Regions from separate parts of the Streptomyces sp. NPDC104309 genome, predicted to be linked through region 1. Evidence: riboswitches for the same ligand, from Rfam matches in the RefSeq annotation. Region 1 holds a riboswitch; each other region holds the start of a gene.
What was found. Region 1 has a riboswitch for cyclic di-AMP ahead of ACZ68L_RS35085 (M23 family metallopeptidase). Riboswitches for the same ligand answer to the same signal wherever they lie in the genome.
Positions count from the first base shown of each region.

Region 2: it holds a riboswitch for cyclic di-AMP, as region 1 does, so the genes downstream of both, ACZ68L_RS22465 (C40 family peptidase) here and ACZ68L_RS35085 (M23 family metallopeptidase) in region 1, are expected to answer to the same signal.
Region 3: it holds a riboswitch for cyclic di-AMP, as region 1 does, so the genes downstream of both, ACZ68L_RS31750 (transglycosylase SLT domain-containing protein) here and ACZ68L_RS35085 (M23 family metallopeptidase) in region 1, are expected to answer to the same signal.
Region 4: it holds a riboswitch for cyclic di-AMP, as region 1 does, so the genes downstream of both, ACZ68L_RS41730 (M23 family metallopeptidase) here and ACZ68L_RS35085 (M23 family metallopeptidase) in region 1, are expected to answer to the same signal.

Region 1 covers NZ_JBVJMV010000035.1:73,424-79,370, reverse strand. The annotation lists gene ACZ68L_RS35110 (aspartate aminotransferase family protein) at 1-91, shown strand, start outside; gene ACZ68L_RS35105 (helix-turn-helix domain-containing protein) at 176-784, shown strand; gene ACZ68L_RS35100 (DUF6126 family protein) at 818-985, shown strand; gene ACZ68L_RS35095 (tyrosine-protein phosphatase) at 1,007-1,819, opposite strand; gene ACZ68L_RS35090 (alpha-galactosidase) at 2,045-4,144, shown strand; cyclic di-AMP (ydaO/yuaA leader) riboswitch at 4,434-4,594, shown strand; gene ACZ68L_RS35085 (M23 family metallopeptidase) at 4,598-5,545, shown strand; gene ACZ68L_RS35080 (SGNH/GDSL hydrolase family protein) at 5,735-5,947, shown strand, end outside.
Region 2 covers NZ_JBVJMV010000015.1:29,367-35,313, reverse strand. The annotation lists gene ACZ68L_RS22485 (LuxR C-terminal-related transcriptional regulator) at 1-268, shown strand, start outside; gene ACZ68L_RS22480 (GNAT family N-acetyltransferase) at 288-1,061, opposite strand; gene ACZ68L_RS22475 (C40 family peptidase) at 1,169-2,215, opposite strand; gene ACZ68L_RS22470 (hypothetical protein) at 2,571-2,924, shown strand; gene ACZ68L_RS22465 (C40 family peptidase) at 3,114-4,271, opposite strand; cyclic di-AMP (ydaO/yuaA leader) riboswitch at 4,270-4,434, opposite strand; gene pcrA (DNA helicase PcrA) at 4,692-5,947, shown strand, end outside.
Region 3 covers NZ_JBVJMV010000028.1:43,886-49,832, reverse strand. The annotation lists gene ACZ68L_RS31755 (ATP-binding cassette domain-containing protein) at 1-1,214, opposite strand, end outside; cyclic di-AMP (ydaO/yuaA leader) riboswitch at 1,919-2,079, shown strand; gene ACZ68L_RS31750 (transglycosylase SLT domain-containing protein) at 2,082-2,864, shown strand; gene ACZ68L_RS31745 (DUF2461 family protein) at 3,002-3,652, opposite strand; gene ACZ68L_RS31740 (hypothetical protein) at 3,775-4,092, opposite strand; gene ACZ68L_RS31735 (APC family permease) at 4,441-5,838, shown strand.
Region 4 covers NZ_JBVJMV010000059.1:20,573-26,519, forward strand. The annotation lists partial or broken gene ACZ68L_RS41725 (aldo/keto reductase) at 110-951, opposite strand; gene ACZ68L_RS41730 (M23 family metallopeptidase) at 1,219-2,430, opposite strand; cyclic di-AMP (ydaO/yuaA leader) riboswitch at 2,583-2,735, opposite strand; gene ACZ68L_RS41735 (PP2C family protein-serine/threonine phosphatase) at 3,016-4,176, opposite strand; tRNA gene ACZ68L_RS41740 (tRNA-Met) at 4,438-4,511, opposite strand; gene ACZ68L_RS41745 (SPFH domain-containing protein) at 4,627-5,826, opposite strand; gene ACZ68L_RS41750 (hypothetical protein) at 5,881-5,947, opposite strand, start outside.

The DNA of each region.
Region 1 (5,947 bases):
CACTGCCGTGATGGACGACGCCCACAGCGGTGGCGGGCTGATGTGGGACTTCGGCAGGACCCTGGTCAAGCAGGCCGTCGCCAACCGCTGACGCCACTGCCCCGTACGGGTCGATGACTTTTGCCTCCGAGGCAATAAATTTGCCTCGGAGGAAAGCTCCTGGCCCAATGGGTACATGAATACTCCGGACGGAGGGGTGGCCGACGAGCTGCCCGGGATCGCGCCACGCCTGCGCGATCTGCGCCGCAGCCGTGGTCTTACCCTGGAGACCGCCGCCGAGCGGGCCGGGCTCTCGCCCGCCCATCTTTCCCGGCTCGAAACCGGGCGTCGTCAGCCGTCGCTGCCGATGCTGCTCGGCCTTGCCAGGATCTACGGTACGACGGTCTCCGAACTGCTCGGCGAGAAACCCCCGGAACGTGACGCGATCATCCGTGGTGGAAGGTTCGAAGGGGCCGAGGCCGATGGCTGGATGTACCGGCGGGCCGGTGGTGCCGGCCGGGCCATGCAGGCGCTTCGCGTCCGGGTTCCGTACGGTGCGCAGGGCGACCTCGTGCGCGTCCATCCCGGCGAGGAGTGGCTGTACGTGCTCGCCGGGCACCTGCGGGTCACGCTCGGGGACACCGTGCACGATCTCGCTCCCGGTGACAGCGCGCACTTCGACTCGCTCACCCCGCACCGGATCACGGCCGTCGACCGTGACGGTGCCGAGCTGCTCTTCGTCCACACCCTGCTGCAGAGCCCTGCTGCCGAGCTGTGCCTCGGCAGCGGTATCCATCATCGCTGAGACCGCTCCGTCCGGTCGCCAGAGAGGACTGTCATGTCCGATTCAGAGAACTTCGACCCGCTCGGGTCCAGGAAGAACTATGAGGCCCAGGAGCGGAAGTTTCCGCGCGGCGTGGTGATCCGGCTGTTCGCCTACCTCATCGCCGGGCACATCTTCGCGGCCTTCCTCTACCTGCTCTTCGCGGTGGCCGGCAAGGGCTGACCATCACGAAGAGCGGTCCGGCTACGCCTCGTCGAGGAGCTGCTCGCGCAGCCGCTCACGGGTCTCGGGGGCGAGCTTCAGCCCCTCGGAGAGGTAGCGGTCGGTGCTGCCCCACGTTTCCTCGATGGTGACGAAGGCGGCGTCCAGATAGTCGGCGTGGGCACCGAAGAGGGGGCTGAGCAGCTCCATCACCTCGGGCGACATGCCGTTTGCCGAGGTGTCGCCGCGCTGCACCTTGTAGCGGCGGTGGGCGTCGTTGGACTTGATGTAGTCGGCCTCGATGGCGTCGCGCTCGACGCCGACGGCCAGCAGCGACACCGCGATCGACAGACCGGCCCGGTCCTTGCCCGCCGCGCAGTGCATCAACGCCGGAACGCTGTCCTCGGCCAGGGCGTGCAGGACACGGCTGTGCTCGGCGGTCCGGTCCAGGATGATCGAGCGGTACGAGGCGATCATCCGGTCCGCCCCCTTGCCGTCGGCGAGGAGCGAGCGCAACTGGTCGAGATCGCCGTCGCGGACCATCCGCCAGAACTCGGCGCCGTCGGCGGGGTCGGAGAGCGGGATGCTCACGTTGCGTACGCCAGGCAGTTCCACGTCCAGGCCGTCGAGCCGGTGGTCGGCGGCGTTGCGGAAGTCGAAGACCGTGTGCAGACCGAGACCGCCGAGAAACGCGGCGTCCTCGGCGGTGGCGTGCGCGAGGTGACCACTGCGGAAGAGCCGTCCGTGCCGCACCCGCCGGCCGTCCGCGGTGGGCAATCCACCCACGTCGCGGAAGTTGCGGACGCCCGCCAGCTCGGGTTCCGTCGATGGGATCTGCGGCAACTGCTGCGTCACAGGGACTCCTGGGGTGTCTGGCGTCGACGCGAGTCGCCGACAAGGCCATTTACGCGACAATACGACATTGATTCCTCAGGCAATCATCTCGACCTTTCCTTGTCGATACCTCGTGAACCTCCGCGCTCCGGTGGCGAATCCGTCCGGTGAATTCCTCGCGAGATCGTTGCCCGCCCACCCGGCGACGGTCGATGATGTGCGGAACTGTTGGAATGTGGGGAAGCGATGATCGAGACTGGCGACACGGGCCGGACCTGGCTGCTCACCGGGGCGAGCAGCAGCTACGCACTGCGAATCACCGAGCGGGACGAACTGCTCCATCTCCACTGGGGGCCGCGGATCTCCCTTGCCGCGGCCGAGGCCCTGGCCGCGGCGCCGGAACCGTCGCCCAGGGGATTCGAGTCCCGGCTCGACGGCCATGAGGAGTACCCCGTGGAAGGCGGCCCGCGGTTCGTCCGCCCGGCCCTCTCGGTACGCACCCCCGAGGTCCGCGGCACGGAGTGGGCCTTCGCCGACGCCGTGGTGGACGGGGCCGAGCTCCGTATCGGCTTCACCGACTCCGTGCACCGGCTCGCCCTCACCCTGCACTACCGGATGCGGAACGACTCCGATGTGATCGAGCGCTGGGCCACCGTCACCCATGCAGGCCCCGACGGCCCGCCGCTGGAACTGCTGCGCGCCGACGCCGCCGCCTGGGCGCTGCCCGCCCGCGACGGCTGGCGGCTGAGCCGGCTGCACGGCCGCTGGGCGGCGGAGTCCCGGCTCGCACGGGCGGAGCTGTCGTACGGCGAAAGCGTCATCTCCAGCAGGCGCGGCCATACGGGCCACCAGTACCTGCCGTGGGTCGCCCTCGATGCCGACGGTGCGGCGACCGAGGAGAGCGGGGAGGTGTACGGCTGTGCGCTCGGCTGGTCCGGGTCGTGGCGGATCTCCGTACAGCGGCTCCCCGACGGGCTCGTGCAGATCACCGGTGGCGCCGGCCACGACGACTCCGGGCTGCTGCTGCTCGGACCGGGGGAGTCCTACGTCACACCCGTCTTCGCCGGGCTGTGGAGCGCGGAGGGGTTCGGCGGGGCGAGCCGGGCCTGGCACGTCTGGCAGCTGGCCCATGTGATTCCGGACGCGCAGAGCCTGCGGCCGGTGCTCTACAACTCCTGGGAGGCGACCGGCTTCGACATCACGCAGGGGCAGCAGCGCGCCCTCGCCGAGCGGGCCGCGGCGATGGGGGTCGAGCTGTTCGTCGTGGACGACGCGTGGTTCGGGCGGCGCACGAGCGACCGGGCGGGGCTCGGGGACTGGACGCCGAATCCGGACCGCTTCCCCGGCGGGCTGAAGCCGCTCGCCGACGAAGTGCACGGTCTCGGCATGCAGTTCGGCATCTGGGTCGAGCCGGAAATGGTCAATGCCGACAGCGATCTCTATTGCGCACACCCGGACTGGGTGCAGCACTTCCCCGGTCGGGCGCGCACCGAGTTCCGTAATCAGCTGGTGCTCAATCTGGCCCGCGCCGATGTGCGGGACCATCTCTACGAGCAATTGGACACGTTGCTCTCCAGTGCGCCCGTCGACTATGTGAAATGGGACTTCAACCGCTCTTTCACCGATGCGGGCTGGCCGGGCGAGAAGTATCCGCAGAAGCTCTGGGTCGAGCATGTGCACGCCCTGTACGCGCTGATCGATCGGCTACGGGCCGCGCACCCCTCGGTCGCCTTCGAGTCCTGCTCGGGCGGCGGCGGCCGGGTCGATCTGGGGATTCTGTCCCGCACGGACCAGGTGTGGACCTCCGACAACACCGACCCGCTCGACCGCCTCGCCATCCAGGAGGGCTTCGGTCAGATCCATCCGGCCCGGGTGATGGCCGCCTGGGTCACCGACAGCCCGAACGTCCAGCTCAACAACCGGGTCAGCTCGCTGCGCTTCCGCTTCGTGAGCGCGATGGCCGGTGTGCTCGGGGTCGGCGGGGACCTCACCGAATGGAGTGCGGGGGAACTGGCCGAGGCGCGGGGCTGGGTGGACCTCTACAAGGAGATCCGGTCCGTGGTGCAGCACGGCGCCCTGTACCGGCTGCGCGCCCCGCGCGGCGGACTCAGCGCGGTCCAGTACATCCACGGGGAGGAGGCCGTGGTCCTGATGTGGCTGGAGGCACAGAGGTACGGGGAGCGGCCCCCGGCCCTCAGGCTGCGCGGGCTCGACCCCGCGGCGACGTACGCCTGCCTGGACACGGGGGTGGTGCACCACGGTTCGGTGCTGCTGCACCAGGGGCTGCACACCGGGCTTCAGGGGGATCTGGACGCGAGGGTGCTGAGGCTCCGGCGCGAGCGATGAACATGGGTGTCCGTAATGAGCCGATTTAGCACTAACGGGCTCTGTTTGTCAGGGAGATGGTCGCCTTCTCGTGAGCGGGATCATATCCGTGACGGTGCGTGCTGACGGAGCGGTCGGGCAGTCCGTGCGCGGCGCGGAAATTCAAGATCCTTAATCCACGGAGTGTGACCGGAATTCCGCGCTGAATTCCTGGCGCGGATTCCGGTACGGAGCCGGAGGCTTGTTCTCGCTGTCCCGACTCGCTTACGGTCACCGTCAATCCGGTCGGACCGCCTAATCCTGCCGCCGCCCGGAATTCGCACCCACTCATCGTGTGGCAGGAGCGGGGGAACCAGGTAGGCCGCCGATCGGAGAAATCCGGCCGGCTCGGGGTGAAGCCGCGCTCAGCGCGGCCGGGCATCTCCAGCCCGAACCCGACAGCTCACCTCGTAGGCGCCGGAGAGGAAACACCCCATGCCCATATCGGGTAAGCATCGCCGTACGAAGTCCAGCACCATCGCCCGTGGTGTCGCCGCCGCAGGCGCCGGTGGCGCCGTCATCGCGCTGCCGCTGCTCGGCGCCACCGGTGCCCACGCCGCGGAGCAGGCCGCCCCGGCCGCCGTCACGCAGTCCGCCTCCGTCGTCGCCGCGCACGCCGCCCCGGCCCAGCCGGTCGCACAGAAGCAGGCCGCCACCACGACCTACTCCGTCGTCTCCGGCGACTACCTGTCGAAGATCGCCGCCGAGCACAAGATCGAGGGCGGCTGGCAGAAGCTGTACCAGGACAACCGCGAGGTCGTCGGCGAGAACCCCGGTCTGATCTTCCCGGGCATGAAGCTGACGCTCGGTGGCAAGGCGTCGGCCGACGCCGCGTCCACCGGCGTCGGCACGGGCGCGGCCCTCCCCTCGAAGGCCCCCTCGGTCGTGGAGAAGTCCGCGCCGGCCAAGTCCGCCCCGGCCAAGGTTTCGACGGTCACGGAGTCCAAGACCTCCGCCCCGGCCGCCCGGAGCAGCAGCTCCGGCTACGCCCACCCGGTCCCGGGCAACCACACCACCGGTTACCGCGCCTCCGGCTCCAACTGGTCCAGCGGCAGCCACACCGGGATCGACTTCCCCGTCTTCACCGGCACCAGCGTGAAGGCCATCACCTCCGGCACCGTCGTCACCGCCGGCTGGGGTGGCGCGTACGGCAACCAGGTCGTCATCAAGCACGCCGACGGCCACTACTCGCAGTACGGCCACCTGTCCTCGATCTCCGTCTCGGCGGGCCAGTCCGTGAGCACCGGTCAGCAGATCGGCCTCTCGGGCGCCACCGGCAACGCCACCGGACCGCACCTGCACTTCGAGGTCCGCACGGGCCCGGCGTACGGTTCGGACATCGACCCGATCGCCTTCCTGGCGTCGCACGGCATCTACGTCTGAGCCGAACTGCCGGGCAGTTGAACGACAAGGCATGACCCGAGCCACACAGAAGGGGCGGTGCGCGGTGGCGCACCGCCCCTTCTGCTTATTCCCCCTTTACCAAAACCTGACCGGGTGGTCTATCTCACCACCCGTCAACCCCTTATTACGGTCGCGTAGGTCACATTCGACGGTGCAGGATAAGCGTTTGTGGCAGACGATTCGAGAAGAAATCAACGTGGCGTCATCAACCGACATGGTGTCATCGGGTCGTACGCGGCGATTGGCGACAGCTTCACCGAGGGAGTCGGCGACCCCGGCCCGGACGGGACCTTCGTCGGCTGGGCGGACCGGTTCGCGGTACTTCTCGCGGACCAGCTCCCGGACCCCGATACGGCGACGGGCACCGAAGGCTCCGCGCAC
Region 2 (5,947 bases), on a different contig from region 1:
GTTCTCGCCCCGGCTGGCCGGCTTCGTCCTCGACGCCTTCGCCTCCACGGACGCGCCACCGGTCGACGAGGACCTGGACCGGCTGACGCAGCGAGAGCGCGAGGTGCTGCGGCTGATCGCCCGTGGCTACGCGTACAAGGAGATCGCCAAGCAGCTGTTCATCTCGGTGAAGACGGTCGAGTCGCATGTCTCGGCGGTGCTGCGCAAGCTCCAGCTGTCGAACCGGCACGAGCTGACCCGGTGGGCGACGGCACGCCGGCTGGTCTGAGACCGACCGCCGTACCGAGTCAGCCGGTCGTGCCGTCGGGGTCGAGCGAGATGTTCAGCTTCTCGCCGACCCGGCGGTAGCCGATGCCCGCGTAGATCCGCTCCACGTCGGCGTCGCCGGGCTCCAGCCACACCACCCGGCAGCCCCGCTCGAAGGCGGTCGCGGTCAGGTGGGCGCAGAGGGCGGCGCCGATGCCGCGGCGGCGGAACGCGGCGGCGACGGCGAGGCCGGCCAGCTCGGTGAGACCGTCGACCGGGACCGAGCAGCCGCCCGCGCCCGCCGGGACGCCGTCGACGGTGGCGAGGGCCGCGACCCCGCCGCCCCCGGCCGCCGCCCGCAGCCAGGCCGCCTCGCCGCCCTCGGGCTCGCCGGTACCGCCGTAGCCGTGGTGCTGGACGAGCGCCGCGGCGTCGAACTCCGCGTCGGTGACCGGTTCGGCGATCGCGAGGGGGTCCACCGGCTTCGGCGGCAGCAGATCGCCGGGGGCACAGGCCAGGACCGGTGCCCGGTTCTCGACGGTGAACCCGGCGGCGAGCAGCGCGGGTTCGACGGCGGGCGCCCAGCCCGGCAGATACTCCAGCCGCGGGATCCGGTCGCGCTCGCGGAACGCCGCGATCAGCGCGCCGACGTCCTCGGCCGTGGGCTCGGCGTCCTGGTCGGGTATCGCGTAGTTGGCGTACTTGAGCGACCAGCCGGGGTTGTACCGCACGGTGAAGGGGCCGACCCGGAGGTGGTCGGGGGAGCGCAGGGCGAGCGTACGGGCATGGGTCTGGACCTCGACGTCCATGGGCATGTGGGGTGTCCTCCGGCCGGCTGATCGATGGCGGGCTGCTCCGACGCCGGGCCGTTCCGACGGCGGGTTGCCCCGGCGGCGGGCTGATCCGGATCGGAGTCGGGAGCCTATGCCACCCGGGTCGCCCCGGCGAAGGGCATCTGGTCGATCGGCGCGATGCGGACCGGCGCCCCGGGGCGCGGGGCGTGGATCATCCGGCCGTTGCCGATGTAGAGCCCGACGTGGCTGACGCCGGAGTAGAAGAACACCAGGTCGCCCGGGGCAAGTTCGGAGCGTGAGATGTGCTGTCCGGCGTTGATCTGGGTGTACGTGGTCCGGGGGAGCGAGACACCGGCGGACCGCCAGGCGGCCTGGGTGAGCCCGGAGCAGTCGAACGAGGACGGGCCGGTCGCACCCCAGACGTACGGTTTGCCGAGCGCTCCGTACGCGAACGCGACGGCTTCTGCGGCACGGGCGTTGGGGGCGAGGACGGGGCCGCGCGGGGTGTCCCGGCCGGCATGGCCGGCGGAACGCGCGCCGTCCGAGTCCTCGTAGGCGCCGCGTTCGGCCGGGGACAGGGTGGCGAGGAGCCGCTGCGCGTCGGCCAGTTTGGTCCTGACCGTCGCCTTGTGCTTCTTCAGCTCGGCCTGGCGCGACGCCAGCGCGGCCAGCTCTCCCTTGGCCTGGGAACGGAGCTGGGCGATCCTGGCGACCTGTCGCTCCACCGTGTCGACCTCGGCGGCCTGGCGGTCGCCGATCCGGTCCACGTACGACGCGCGCTCCAGATACTGGTCGGGGTCGGAGGAGAGCGCCAGCTGCAGGGCGGGGTCGAGGCCGCCCGTGCGGTACTGCGCGGCGGCGAGCGAACCCAGCGCGTCGCGCGAGGCGTTGAGGCGCTCGGTCCGGCGGGCGGCCTCGTCGCGCAGGGTGTCGACGGCGTCGGCGGCGGCGGTGGCCTTCTCCTTCGCGCCGTTGTACTGCTCGGTGGCGACCTCCGCGTCGTGGTACAGCCGGTCCACCTCCGATCTGACCTGGGCGGGGGTGCGCTGGGGATCGGCGTGCGCGGAGCCCGGCAGAGCGGCAGCGGTGGCGGCCCCGGCGAAGGCGAGGGTGGCCGCGGTGCGGGCAGCAGAGCCGGTGTACGGGCGCTGCTTGGGTTTCCGATGCGCTGCCACGGGGGCGTGCGTCCTTCCTGGCGACTGCCCGACGGGGACTACCGGCGGGCCCGCCCGGGATCCGGAGGCGGGCCACCCATGGCTGAGCGGCCCGCCGCCGGATCTCCGGCGGGGTGACCGGCGTGCCGTCCGGGGCGGAGCGGCGGTGAAGACGGTCACCTGGTCAGGGACGCTAAACCCGGCGCACGGGGAAGAGTCGTAATGACGCTTATTGCCCGAATTTGGCGTGGCACTGTCTCTGTCTGATCGGAAAAATGACAACAGAGTCAGGCAATTGGTGCAGACACGAGTGAAGCGCCAGGAAGCCGTACCTGCCTGCGGAGTGGTGATATGGGCGGGGCTAGGCTGCGGCCTCATGGACGTACTCATTCATGCCTTCGTCGCACTGCACATCATCGGTATCGCCTCACTGCTGGGCGGCTTCCTGACCCAGATGAAGGCGATGGGCGCGGGCGCGGCCCGGTTCGTCCCGGCGATGCTGCACGGCGCGCTGACGATGCTGGTCACCGGGGTCGCGCTGGTCGGGCTCAACGAGGCCGACGACCACCACGTGAACAACATAAAGATCGGGGTCAAGCTGCTGCTCCTGGTCGTCGTCCTCGCGCTCGTCTACATCAAGCGGGACGAGGAGAAGGTCGACAAGGGCGCCTTCGCGGCGGTGGGCGGGCTGACGCTCGCCAACATCTTCATCGCCACGCTCTGGACCTGAGGGCCCGAAGGCCTGAGGAGGACCGCGGCCCGGCGTCCGGCAGCCGGGGGCCGTCGTCCGGGCCCTGAGCTCTGAGGGCCGCGGTACGAGGTCTGCGGATCGCGGCCGGGACGGTGCCCGGCCAGGACAATGCCCGGCCCGGCCGCCGCGCGGGGCGGGCCCACGCGCCGGCCGCCGGGGAGCGGGCCGCTACGCCGGCCGCACGCTGCCGTAGATCGGCATGTAGTAGATCGACTCCTCGCGCACATTCGCCCCCGGCTTCGGCGCGTGGATCATCATTCCGTCGCCCTTGTAGATGCCGACGTGGCTGATGTCGTCGTAGAAGAAGACGAGGTCACCCGGACGCAGATCCGCCGTGGCGACCTTGGTGCCGATCTTCACCTGGTCCCAGGTGGTGCGCGGGATGTCGACGCCCGCCGCCTTCCACGCGGCCTGGGTGAGTCCGGAGCAGTCGTACGAGGACGGACCCGTCGCGCCCCAGACGTACGGCTTGCCCAGCTGGGCCCTGGCGAAGGAGAGGACCTTCTCCGCCTTGGTGGTGGCGCTGCTGTCCGAGCCGGTCCCGGCGCCCGTCCCCGTACCGCCGCCGGACCCCGACTTCCTCGCGGCCTCCTCGGCCTTGCGGTCCGCCTCCGCCTTGGCGGCGGCCTGCTGCCGCGCCAGTTCCTCCGCCTTGCGCTTGGCCTCCGCCTCCTTCTTCCGCTCCAGCGCCGCGAGCCGCGCCTTCTCCTCGGCGGTCAGTTTCGACAGCGTCGCGCGCGCCTCGCCCAGCTTCCGCTGGACGTTCTGCTTGCTGGTGCGCAGCGTGGTCTGTGTCGTGGTCAGCGTCTCCAGGCTCTGCACCGCCTCGGCGCGCTTCTTCGAGGCCTTGACCTGCTGTGCGCGGAAGTCCGTGACCGCCTTCTGCTGCTGAGCCGTCATGCGGTTCATCAGCTGGCTCTGGTCGAAGTACGACTGCGGGTCGTCGGCCAGGAAGAAGGTGGCGCTCGGCGTGAGCGAGCCGGTGCGGTACTGCGCGGCGGCGTAGGCGCCGAGCGTCCTGCGGGCGTCGTTGAGTTTGTCGGCGCGCCTCGCCACGTCCTCCAGGAGGGCGTCGACCTCGGCGCGCTGGGCGGCGGAGTCCTCCTTCGCCTGGTTGTACCGCTGGGTCGCGGTGCCCGCCTGCCGGTAGAGGTCGTCGACCTTCTTCTGGACGTCCTCGATGCTGGGCTTCGGAGCGGGCGCCGCCGTGGCGCTCTGCGTGGAGAGCAGGGTCACGGACGCCAGCGCGGCCGTCGTGAGACCGACGGCCGGTGTGGTGGTGCGCACCCGGGTACGCGGTTTGCGATGCGACGCCAAGGCCGGCATCTCCTTCCGTGGACCGCCTACCGGGTTAGCTGTCGGGTTCGGGCGGAACGGAAGGCTGCCCTACGGTCCGAGTGGGGGTACGGACCGATTCACCCCGGTGGTGCGTGTGGGTCCCCGGTTCCGAACGTCCGCGAGGACAGCCCGGATTCGGCGCGGGCGCCCGCTCGGCGTGGTTCGCCTCAGGGGGTACGGGCCGCCCGGTCGAGCACGCTAGCCAATCCATGGTGCTGCTGTGAAGGTCGATGTTCGATATGCCCGATACATTTTCGTGACCTTCGCGGGGCGGGGGCGACGGGGCCGGTCGAGGCCCGGAATTCCTTACGGGGCGTGGGTGTCCGGTCTCTTTGTGTGCCCGGTGGTCGGGTGCGGTTCGCCATGCGGCAGCCACGTGTCGGTGCGGCGGCCTAGACTCGACAAGCGATGAGCAGCCTCTTTGACGACAGCTTCCTGGCCGGCCTCCAGCACTCGGAGGAAGAGCCCCCGCCACCCCCCGAGGACTCCGCACCCGAAGCGGTGCCGGAGGACCTCTTCGCGGGCGTCTTCGACGGGCCCGCGCCGCCCAGGGACGCGTACTACCGTGACGGCGCGCACCGCCCCGTCATCGACTCCGCGGCGCTCCTCGACGGGCTGAACACCGAACAGCGCGCCGCGGTGGTCCACGCCGGCTCCCCGCTGCTCATCGTCGCCGGGGCGGGCTCCGGCAAGACCCGGGTGCTGACCCACCGGATCGCCCACCTCCTCGCCGAGCGCGGAGTGCACCCCGGCCAGATCCTGGCGATCACCTTCACCAACAAGGCCGCGGGCGAGATGAAGGAGCGCGTCGAGCAGCTCGTCGGACCGCGTGCCCACGCCATGTGGGTCATGACCTTCCACAGCGCGTGCGTACGCATCCTGCGCCGCGAGTCGAAGAAGCTCGGCTTCACCTCGTCGTTCTCGATCTACGACGCCGCCGACTCCAAGCGGCTGATGGCCCTGGTCTGCCGTGATCTCGACCTCGACCCCAAGCGCTTCCCGCCGAAGTCGTTCACCGCCAAGGTCTCCAACCTGAAGAACGAACTGATCGACGAGGAGACCTTCGCCGGTCAGGCCGCGGACGGTTTCGAGAAGACCCTCGCCCAGGCCTACGCGATGTACCAGTCCCGGCTGCGCGAGGCCAACGCGCTGGACTTCGACGACATCATCATGACGACGGTCCACCTGCTGCAGGCGTTCCCCGATGTCGCCGAGCACTACCGCCGCCGCTTCCGGCACGTCCTGGTCGACGAGTACCAGGACACCAACCACGCCCAGTACACCCTCGTACGCGAACTGGTCGGCCCGGCCGGCGAGGGCGACGCCCCCGCCGAGCTGTGTGTCGTCGGTGACGCGGACCAGTCGATCTACGCGTTCCGCGGCGCGACCATCCGCAACATCCTCCAGTTCGAGGAGGACTACCCGAACGCGACGACGATCCTGCTGGAGCAGAACTACCGCTCCACGCAGACGATCCTGTCCGCCGCCAACGCGGTCATCGAGCGCAACGAGAGCCGCCGCCCCAAGAACCTCTGGACGAACGCCGGTACGGGCGCCCGAATCACCGGCTACGTCGCCGACACCGAGCACGACGAGGCCCAGTTCGTCGCCGAAGAGATCGACCGGCTGACCGACGCGGGCGACGCCAAGGCCGGTGACGTCGC
Region 3 (5,947 bases), on a different contig from region 1:
GGTACGTACGTCCTGGCCTCGCCGGACAGCGGAGCCAGCTCGCCGGTGAGGGTGCGCATCAGTGTCGTCTTGCCGGCGCCGTTGCGCCCGACGAGCGCGATCCGCTGGGGCCCGTGCACATGGAGGTCGCCCTGGTGCAGCCGGCCGAACCGGGGGCGCAGTTCGTGCAGGCTCAGCACGGTGCGGCCGGCGGGAACGGCGGTGCGGGGGAGGCTCACGCGGATCTCGGCATCGTCACGGATCGCGTCCGCGGCCTCCTCGCGACGGTCGCGCGCCTCGCTGAGCCGGTCCTCCTGGAGGCCGCGAAGCTTTCCCGCGGACTCCTGCGCGGACCGCTTCCGGCGGCCGGCGAGGATCTTCGGGAGTCCGCCGTCGGCCTCCGCCTTCCTCCCCTGACGCTGGCGCCGGGCCAGCTTCACCTGGGTCTCCTCCAGTTCGCGCTTCTGCCGGCGCACATCCGCCTCTGCGGCGCGCAACATCCTTCCGGCGGCCTCCTGCTCGATGCTCAGCGCTTCCTGGTAGGCCGACCAGCCGCCGCCGTACCAGTTCACGGAACCGGACCGGAGTTCGGCGATGCGGTCGACGCGCTCCAGCAGTTCGAGGTCGTGGCTGACCACGACCAGCACGCCGGAGCGCCAGTTGTCGACGGCCTCGTAGAGCCTGCGCCGGGCGAGCACATCGAGGTTGTTGGTCGGCTCGTCCAGCAGAAGGACATCGGGACGCTCCAGCAGCAGTGCGGCCAGACGTAGAAGGACGGTCTCGCCTCCGGACAACTGGGCCACGGTGCGGTCCAGTTCGATGCTGCCGAGTCCCAGGGAGCCCAGGGTCGCCACGGCCCGTTCCTCGACGTCCCAGTCGTCGCCGATCGTCTCGAAGTGCCTCTCGTCCACATCCCCGGTTTCGATGGCGCGCAGCGCGGCGCGCCGCTCGGCGATGCCGAGGGCCTCGTCCACACGCAGCATCGTGTCGAGGGTGATGTTCTGCGGCAGGTAGGCGAGGCTGCCGCAGACCGCCACCGAGCCCAGGGAGGGGCGCAGTCGGCCGGCCAGTAGTCGCAGCAGGGTGGACTTGCCCGCGCCATTGGTACCGACGAGACCGGTGCGGCCCCGGCCGATGCTGAGCGAGAGGCCGTCGAAGACGGTCGTGCCGTCCGGCCACTGGAAGGACAGAGCGGAGCAGGTGAGCGAAGCGCTGGGGGCAGTGGGTGTCGCCATGGTGATCCTCGCAGTCGCAAGCGTGGTGAAGGGGGGCTTCGTATGCGAGCACCACGCAGCGACCGTGCCGAGAAGGAGGGTGCGGCAGTCCGGAAGGTCGAAGGACGGCTGAGGCACCGAGGTCGCATCCACGCGGGGTCACGGGCAGGAGAAAACACTGCTACTGCGTGACGGGCGTACGGCAGGGGCCGTACGGCGCGATGTTCGCGAACCTCAGATGCGCAACGTCCACCTCTATCGGAGACAACAGGGCCGTTAGGAACGATAACGAGCCGCGGGACGAAAGGCAAAGCCCCGGGGTGACGGAGCCCTGTCGGACGCGGTCGGTCCGATGAGTGGCATGCCGGAGTGGAGAGTCTTCGAGTCGATGCCCATATGTCCATGTGTGGGCGTTTTGCTCATGATTAATAATTTCGTCGATAATGAGCCTTTGTCTATTGACTGCACCATTTGGGCGATGAAGGAAATGCCCCTTTTGTGACTTCGTGGCGTGAGTCACGTTCGGGGTTCCGGCGGACTCGGCAGGTCGGCGCACTTCCCTTCTGTGCGCGGAAATTTGGCCGCGCGGTGTGAGGTGGATTACTGCGAATTCCGTTACTCGATCTTGCAAATGAAATGTGATCCAAAAGCAGGGGCTTGTTCCTTTTGGTGTTTCTCGCCTACGGTCACCGTCAATCCGGACGGAACGCCAAATCCTGCCGCCGTCCGAGAATCCGACCCACTCATGTTCGGCAGGAGCGGGGGACCCAGGTAAGCCGCCGGTCCGGTATCCGGAACGGCTCGGGGTGAAGCCGCATTCACTTGCGGCCGGACATCTCCAGTCCGAACCCGACAGCTCACCTCGCAGGCGACGGAGAGGAATTCAGCATGTCCGCAACGGTTAAGCACGGTCGCCGCACGTCCACTTCGCTGACCCGCGGTTTCATCGCCGCGGCCACCGGCGGAGTCGCCCTCGTACTTCCGCTGGTGGGTGCCGGCTTCGCCTCCGCCGCGCCGGCGCAGGCCGCCACCGCCCCCAAGGCGGCCGTGGCGCCGAAGACCGCCACCGCAAAGGAAGTTTCCGTACAGAAGGCTGCGCCCGCGACGTATTCCGTGATCGCCGGTGACACCCTTTCCAAGATCGCGAATGCGCATTCCCTCAGCGGCGGCTGGAAGAAGCTGTACGCGGACAATCGAAAGGTCGTCGGCGACAACCCTGAACTGATTGTCCCGGGCATGACGCTGACAATCGGGGCAGCCGCACCCGCCGCGAACAACGCCGCCGCCTCCACCGTGAAGACCGTCGCTGTATCGGCCGCGACCACCTCGGCGGTGAAGCCCGTGACGTACGCGAACAATCTGGACGGCTGGATCAGGGAGGCGCTGGCCGTCATGGCCCAGCACGGCATCCCCGGCAGCTACGACAGCATCCACCGCAACATCATGCGCGAGTCCTCCGGCAACCCGCTGGCCATCAACAACTGGGACTCGAACGCCGCCGCGGGCACCCCGTCCAAGGGTCTCCTGCAGATCATCGACCCGACATTCCGTGCCTACCACGTGCCCGGAACGGCGATGGACAGCTACGACCCGGTCGCCAACATCACCGCATCGTGCAACTACGCCGCCCACAAGTACGGTTCGATCGACAACGTCTTCGGGGCGTACTGACGCACAGCGGCACCGAAAGGCGGTTCAGGACCGACGGGTGGCGAGAGGCCGGACACTTCTCCCGGCAACGGACCACCCACCCGGTCAGGGACCGCCTTTCGGCAGCTCGTCGGCAAGGGCCGCATGCGGCGGCGACGTCACGTGCCAGGCCGACGGCAGCCCGTAACAGCCACATGGCGGGCGAGCCAGGACAGCAGGGGCGCCAATTCCTCCGCCGCCACGAGCACGGAGTCGACCAGCGCCGCCGTGTGCTCGGCGCAGTCCCCGCCGAGGGGGCGGGCGGCGGACACCGAGCGGTACCGAAGGAAGGCGGCGCGCGGATGACCGGCGTCGTGACCACGCGGCATGCGCTGCATGACATCACCGGTGATCTCGTACCCTCGCGCCTCCAGGGACCCGACGGCGCGCACCAGCTCCGGTCCGCTCCCTCGCGCGGCAACTGCCGTACGGAACAACGGGATCTGCCCCGGATCCGGATAGCTCCAGCCACCAGAGATCCGGAGCCCGTCGAGGTCGAAGCGCAGGCTGATCTGGACATTGCGCGCGATCCGGATCACCGCCGCCTGATGCTGCCACCACCACGGATCCTTGCGGAACCCCCAGACGGAGAAGTCCTCGTACGCCCGGTCCGCGTCCGCCACATCGTTCAGCAACGCGATCATGGGTTGCCGGACGAGGCGTTCCCGGTCCTTCCGGAGTTTCTCGCGTGCCTCTTGCGAAGGCGCGCCCTCCAACCGCAGAAGGAGCTCGAATGCCTGCTCTGTCCAGCCGCTGAACGCTCCGCTCACGCAAAGGATCCTAAGGGCTGTCCCGTGGCGACCCGCGACGTGCGTGCCGCCGCTGTGCCCACACGAGTCCGACGTGCCCGTGCGGGGCGTCGCGCCCCACCGTGCGCCGCGCGATGTGACCGTCACTCCTGGGCGCTCTCCGCGGGCCGCTCCGAGTTCTGCGGCGGCGGTCTGGGGACCGTGGCCGCCTCTCCCTCCCGAACGGATCGCACCACCGCGTCGTGCAGCCGCCGGCTGTCATCCTCCGAGCAGCACGGCACCGGACTGCCGGACATGGTGAACCAGTCGATCGCCCCTGTGTACTGCACAGTCACCTGGGCCGTGTCATCGGCCCAGGTCGTGTGCACGGTCAGGTCCCCGGACAGGACGCCAACCTCTTCCGTCAGCACGCCACCGTGCCCGGAGAACACACCGCGAGTCGTCCATGACGCCCAAGCCATGTGTCCAGGCTGGCACCAAGACGGTGGATGCGCGACCCGCGGCACCTTGGCTTCGCGGCGCCCCGGGGCGCCGCACCCTTCCGGAATCCGGAACGGGCAAAACTTTCCACGGAATCCGGCTGCGGTTCCCGTACCCGCCGATCCCCAACAGATTGACGCCTTCTTAACGCCAAACGGTCGCATTCTGCTTCCGAAACAACGAATTCCGAAGGTGAACGGCTCTTGACCTGCGGAACTCGTCAGGATTGCATGTCGCGCTGGGAGCGATGAAACCACTCACCACGTCCTCGTCTGGAGGCGATACCGCTCCCGTGCTCAGACACCGCACCTGTTGATCGGAATCGCACGATGACCGAAACGCTCAGCGCTCCCCAGGCGCTCGCGCCGGCGACCGGCCCCACCCCACAGAAGCTCAAGCGTTCCATCGGCGTCGTGGGCGGAACACTGCTCACGCTCTCCTGTGTGACGCCCGCCTCGACCCTCTTCGTGGTCGTTCCGGACCTGTTCTCCAGCCTAGGCACGTACACCGCCCTCACCATCGCCATCGGCTCACTGCTCTGTATCGCGGTCGCCTTCTGCTACTCGGAGCTCGGCACCCTCATTCCGAGTGCGGGCGGCGAGTACGCCATGGTGTCGACCATGGCGGGACGACTCGCCGGGTGGCTCGTCTTCGTGCTCTCCCTGCTGGTCGTGATGATCGTTCCCCCGGTCATCGCCATGGGAACGGCCGACTACCTCGCCCCCGTCGTGCACATTCCGGCCCCCGCCGCGGGCGCGGGCGTCATGGTGCTCGCCACCCTCGCCGGCCTCCTGGACCTGCGCGCCAACGCGTGGATCACCGGGATCTTCCTCGTCCTGGAAGTGATCGCGGCGGGCGTCGTCGCGGTTCTCGGATTCGCGCACTCCGAGCGGGGGGCCTCCGCGCTGGTGCACGGGTCGGTCGCCTCGTCGGGCGGAACGAGTTCCACGGTCACCGCGATGATGGTGGTCTCCGGGCTCGCGATCGCGCTGTTCATCACCCAGGGCTTCTCCACGGCGGTCTACCTCTCGGAGGAACTGGAGAACCCGCGGCGCAACGTCGCCCGTACCGTGCTCGCCACCCTCGCCATCTCCACGGCGGTCATCCTCGTCCCGGTCATCGCCATCACGCTCGGCGCCCCGGACCTCGCGGCCCTGACCTCCGGGGACCTGAACACCATGGTCGCCGCCTGGTCCAACTCGGCCGTCGGCACGTTCGTCAGCCTCTGCGTCGCTCTCGCGATCATCAACGCGGGCATCGTCATGGTCATCCAGAACTCACGGGTCCTGTTCGCCTCCGCCCGCGACAAGGCCTGGCCCGAGCCGGTCAACGCCGCGCTGTCCCGCCTCGGCCGGTTCGGCTCCCCGTGGGTGGCGACCCTGGTCGTCGGCGTCCCCGGAGCGGCGCTCTGCTTCGTCAACCTCGACACCCTGTACGGCGTCACCGGTGTCTCCGTCACCGGCATGTATCTGCTGGTGGCGGTCGCCGCCCTGCTCTGCCGCCGCGGCGCGCACCGTGAGACGCCGGCCTGGCGCATGCCGCTGTGGCCCGCGATCCCCTTGCTGCTCGTCGCCGTGCTCGCGTACATCCTGACCCAGCAGGAAACCGAGTACCTGCTGTGGACCGGAGGGATCACGGCGGTCGCCACGCTCTACTGGGTGCTGTACCTGCGACCCCGCGGGGAGACCCGATGGCTGGTCAGCATTCCGGAGGACGTGCAGTCCTGACCACACCGGATGGGCCGGGGCGGGGACCGTGTCCCCGTTCCGGCCCTCCGGGCCGTCACCCCGGATGGGCCGGGGCGACGGCGGACGTCATCAGCCGGCGGGCCGCACT
Region 4 (5,947 bases), on a different contig from region 1:
CGCGACCGGGCGATGAACCGTCCCGCTCACGCGAACGCCCCGGCAGCGCCGCGCTGCCGGGGCGTTCGCGAACGGACGACCGCGATCCTGGACGACCGGGCTCTCCCCGTCAGGCGGATGCCTCGGTGAGTTCCGCCAGGTCCTGCTCGGTCAGCCGGAGGTCGGCGACGGCCACCAGCGCGGGCAGCTGTTCGACCGTGCGGGCCGAGGCGATCGGCGCGACGACGGTCGGCCGGGACGCCAGCCACGCCAGCGCGACGGTCGCGATCTCCGCATCGTGCTCCTGGGCGACCTTGTCGAGCGCGGCCAGGACCTTCTGTCCCCGCTCCGACTCCAGGTACTGCCCCGCGTTCTCGGCCCGAGCGCTCTCCACCGAGGCACCCGGACGGTACTTGCCGGTGAGGAACCCGGAGGCCAGGGCGAAGTACGGGACGGCGGCGAGCCCGGCCCGAGCGGCCGTCTCCTGGAGTCCGCCCTCGTACGTGTCGCGGGAGACCAGGTTGTAGTGCGGCTGCAGGGCCACGTAACGGGCGAGCCCCTCGCGCTCCGAGAAGTCCAGGGACGCCTGGAGCCGCTCGGGGCTGATGTTGGAGGCGGCGATTCGGTACCGAGCCGGCGCAGCGACTCCTCCGCCGCGGCCTTGATGTTCGCGGCGGCGAGCCCCGTGTACGAGGGGTGGGCGCCGACCTTCGTCGCGACGACGATCTCGGACCGGTTGGCACGTGCCGCGAGCCACTTCCCGATGACGGTCTCCGACTCGCCGCCCTCATTGCCCGGGATCCAGGCCGAGTAGGAGTCGGCGGTGTCGATGAAGTTGCCGCCCGCCGCGGCGTAGGCGTCCAGCACGGCGAACGACTGCGCCTCGTCGGCCGTCCAGCCGAAGACGTTGCCGCCGAGGGCGAGCGGGAAGACCTGCAGGTCGGAAGGGCCCAGCTTATGAAGAGAAGTCATATGTGGATCAACGAACACCAGCGGTTCCGCTATTCCGGCAGCCCGCCCTTCAGGCAGGCCCGCTGTTCCCAGCGGCCCGCCGACCCGCCCGGCCCGCAGTCCCCACCAGCCCGTGGGCCCACCGATCCGTCCGGCCCGCACTCCCGGCCGGAGCGACCGTGCCGACAGACCGGCAGCCCTGACGTCGGGGGGAGAGCGTCAGGGCTGCCGGGGTTCAGCGGCCGGCGAACCGGCTCGGATCACGCGGGCCGCGAGGCGGCCGGCCGATCAGGGGTTGAGGCCCTTGTCTCGCAGCCAGGTCATCGGGTCGATACCCGTACCGGCCGGGGTGTGGACCTCCAGGTGGAGGTGCGGGCCCGTCACGTTGCCGGTCGCGCCGACCCGGCCGATGGTCTCACCGGTGGTGACCTTCTGGCCGACGGTGACACCGATCGAGGACTGGTGGCAGAACCACAGCTCCGTACCGTCTTCGAGCTCCAGCACCGTGCGGTAGCCGTACGAACCGGACCAGCCGGCCGACTTGATGGTGCCGCCGTGTATGGCCTTGATCGGGGTACCCGTCGGCGCCGCGAAGTCGAGGCCCGTGTGGTAGCCGGAGGACCACATCGAGCCGGCCTCGCCGAAGGTCGAGGTGATCGTGTACGAGGTGGTCGGGATGGCGTAGCTGGCGGCGAGCTTGGCGAGCCGCAGGGCCTCCGCCTTCTTCTTGGCCTCTTCCTCCGCCTTCTTCTTCTCGGCGGCGACCTTGGCCTCGGCCGCGTCCTGCTGCTTCTTGGCCTCGGCGGCGGCCTTCTCCGCGGCCGCCTTCTCCTGGGCGGCCCTGGCCTCGGCGTCGGCGGCATCCTGCTGCTGCTCGGCCTGCTGGAGGATACGGGCGCGGAGCGCCTCGCCCGCGTCCGTCGTGCCCTGCTGGGCCTCGGTGGTGGTGATGCCGGCGGTGGTGAGCGGCGCCGACGCGGCGACGGCCTCTGCCTTGTCGGCTTCGGACTCGCCGGAGAACAGGGAACCCACGCCGGGAAGGGACTTGGCGTCGGGCAGGTTGTCCGCGATGGAATCGGGAAGGGAGATGGAGACCGCAGGCTTGCTCTGCGCGGTGGCCATGCCGCCCGCACCGACTGCCGCGATGACGCCGACCCCGAGCACGGTGGAGCTACGGGCAAGTCCGTTGCGCTGCTTGGCGACGCGGTGCTTGCCGCGCACGGGGCGGACGGACTCCTCGGTGGGGTTCCACTCGTCCCGGCTTCGTTCGGGCTCACCGTCGCCGTCGGCGCGGAATTCCCCGCGGAGCTCCGCCGAGTCGCCGGAGCCACCGGCCTCACCGGATCCGAACTCACCGGACCCACCGGCGAAGTCGCCGCCCGGCTCGGTGCCGTAGCCGGTGCCGAACGCCGTTCCCGTCCCGGCGGTTCCGTAACCGGCGTCGGAGACGAAACCGGCGTTGGACGCGAAACCGGGGCCGTAGCCGGTGTCGGGGCCCAGTCCGGTGTGGGAGGCGAAACCCGGGCCGTGACCGGAGCCGTAGCCGTGGTCAGAACCGGAACCGGAGCCGAAGTCGACACCCGGGCCGAAGTCTGAGGTGAACCGCGCGGGGGCCTCGGGGGCAGGCTTGTTGGACGCCACGGGGGCGCACTCCTTTCCTTCCTTCTCGCCTACCGGGTTAGCTGACGGGTTCGGAGCAGGAAGGTCTCCTACGGGCGCCTCTGCCTCTCACGAGACACAGGTGTCCGATTCACCCCATGTAGGTGGTTCCCCGGTTCCCTTGCGGAATTCGGCGCTCGCGCACGGTGCCGCCACTGACGACGGCTGGGACGACCGCGCTGCGTTATCGAACGTTAATAGACACCCGGGCCCGATTCCAAGCTGTTCCCACTGATCGTTCACGGCTTTGGCCTGGACTTTACGGGACATACCCGGGTGGAATCGGATGAGTTGATCGACCCTCAGTCATTACCCGGATTCTGACGTTGCGTCAAATGTTATGCGGAGCGACGCGCTTCGGTTACGGACGGTGGCACGCCGTACCCGAGGCTCCGCCGGGTCCGCACCACGCACCCGCCCCATCCGTCACATCGTGTCCAGACCCACGATCTTCACGGTCCTGCGCCGGTGCGGCTGCCCCTCCGCGGGACGTACGACCGCGAGCAGTGCCATGTCGTCGGTCGTCTCGCCGCCCGTGTGCCGCCGTACGTCGTCGGTCAGGGCGGACAGCAGTTCCTCGGGCCCCGGAAAGATCCGCCCGCGCAGCCGCGCAGCCGGATCGTAGAAGACCCCGTCGGCGTTCCGCGCTTCGGAGAGACCATCGGTGTAGAGGAGCAGGGTCGTCCCCGCCGGCAGATCCCATTCGTCCGCCCGGTCGGGCCACACCCCCAGATCCATCCCGAGCGGCAGCGCGGGCACCGACGGTCCCAGCACATCCAGCGCCCCGTCCGGATGCAGCAGGATCGGCTCGGGGTGGCCGCGGTTGACGATCCGTACCCGCGACAGCCCGGACGGGATCTCGGCCAGTACGGCGGTGATGAAGCCCTCGACCGCGTCCAGCCCGCCCCGCCCCGTTCCCTCTCGCGCCAGCGCCCGCTCCAGCCGCTGTGCCACGCCCTCCAGCGAACGCTCCTGCTCGGCCGCCTCCCGGAACGCGCCGATGATCACCGCCACCGACTCCACGGCGTCGAGCCCCTTCCCCCGTACGTCCCCGACCACCAGCCGCACCCCGTGCGGGGTGTCCGCCACGGCGAACAGGTCGCCGCCGACGAACTCGTCCGCCTGCGCCGCCTCGTACCGCGCCGCCACATGCAGCCCGCCGATCCGGTCGGACGGTTTGGGCAGCACCGCCCGCATGGCGGTCTCCGCGATGACCCGCGCGGAGGCCAGCTGCTCGTTGCCGCGCCGCACGACCCCGTTGATGACGACCGCGAGGACCGACACGGTGGCCAGGGTGAGCAGCTCGATCAACGGCACGACCTGCGGCAGCGTGTTGCTGTACAGCCGCAGCGCGACGATGGCCAGGATCGAGGCGACGGCGGTGAGGATGGTGCTGGGCAGCGAGAAGAACGGCGCGGCGATCAGCGGCGCGGCCACGAACAGCGGAATGGCGGTGAAGGTCGGCGGGGTGAGGGCGTCGAACGCCAGCCCGCCGAGGATCATCAGGGCGGGCAGCGCGCGGACGAACCGCCGGGTACGGACACCGCCCCTGGTATGTCTGCCGCGCCGCTTCAGCCGCTTCCACACCTGTGGTCTCCTGCCCGGTACGCGCACGGCTGCGGACGGTACCGCGCCCCACCCCAGGCTCACCTGAGCGAAGTCGCGCGGCGACTCCTCATCGACCAATGGGGGTAAGCGCGTGGTCCAGCTCACACGCACCCGGCCCGGAGACCGCTGACCGGGAACCGGCGGCGCCCCGGACGGTGACGTGGACGGCGCCCCGGACAACCACGTGGGGAAATGATTCAGGCCCGGCACGCTGCATGCGTGCCGGGCCTGAATCTTCAGTAGCGGGGACAGGATTTGAACCTGCGACCTCTGGGTTATGAGCCCAGCGAGCTACCGAGCTGCTCCACCCCGCGTCGATGAACACAACTCTACTGCATGTCCGGCGCGCTCATGACCACATGGGGAATCTCCCGCGTCCCGCCCCTCCGATCCGACCCCAAAGATCAGTTCGTCCCGGTGATACGGAGATCAGTTCGTCTCGGCGATACGGGGAGCGGCCTTCCCCTCGACCGCCGGTGACTTCATCGGGCTCGCGCCGCGCTGCAGCGAATGGAGGATCGCCAGCCCCTGGCCGACCACGCCCGCAGCCATCTCGTTGACACCGTTGGTGCCGTTGAGAACGGTGAGGTCGGCCCCCGACATGCCACGCGCCGCCGCGTCGGCCAGCGCCGGCAGGTTCTCCACGACGCGGTTGGCCGCGATGAGTTCCTGGTTGCCGTCGCGCAGCGAGGTGGCGCGCACGGTGTTGGCGTCGGCCTGGGCCTGGGCGATGGTCCGTTCGGTGTACGCGTTGCCGTCGGCCTCGAACTTCGCCCGGTCACGGGCCGCTTCCGCGAGGGTGCGCTGACGGTACGCCTCGGCATCCGCCGGACGTCGGACCTCCGCTTCGAGCCGTTGCGCGGCGAGCGCGGCCTGCCGTTCGGCCAGCGCGGTCTGCTCCTCGATGACCTCGTGCGAGGCCTGGGCCTGCGCGAGCGGCCCGGCCTGCGCGGCGCGGGCGTTGTACTGCTCGGTCTCGGCGAGGAAGCCCGCCCGCTTGATCGCGGTGTCGCGTTCGTACTCCGCCTTGAGCGCGGCGGCCTGCTGCTCGCGCTGACTGGCTTCCTGGTCGGCCTTGGCCTCGGCGATCCGGGCCTGGCTGGCGACCGCGGCGGCGTGCGGGGCGGCGAGGTTCTTGATGTAGCCGGTGGCGTCGTCGATCTCCTGGATCTGGAGGGCGTCCACCACGATGCCGAGCTTCTCCATCTCGCCGTGGCTGCCCGCGATGACCTCCTGCGAGACGCGGTTGCGCTCGCGGATGATCTGCTCCACGGTCAGTCCGCCGACGATGGAGCGCAGGTGTCCGGCGAAGATCCGGCCGACGAGCTCCTCCATCTGCTCCTGCTCCGTCAGGAATCGGCGTGCCGCGTTGGCGATGGACACGGCGTCGTCGCCGACCTTGAAGACCGCGACGGCCCGGACGTTGAGGCGGATGCCCTGCTGGGTCACACAGTCCTCGGTGATCTCCGCCTCGCGCAGCGCCAGGGAGAGCATGCGCGCCTTCTGTTTGACCGGGAGCACGAAACTGCCGTGGCCGGTGACGATCCGGAACTGGGTGTCCAGGGTCTGCCCCTTGGAACCGGATATGAGCATCGCCTCGTTGGGGGCGGGAACATGCCAGAAGAACATCGGAAGACTCCTGCCGTATCTCACTGCTCGACGTGGGTACTCCCCTGCTCCGGCTCAGGGCGGCAGGCGCTCCACGATCACGCCCCGCGCCGAGACCGAGTCGACGACAATGACGCGCACG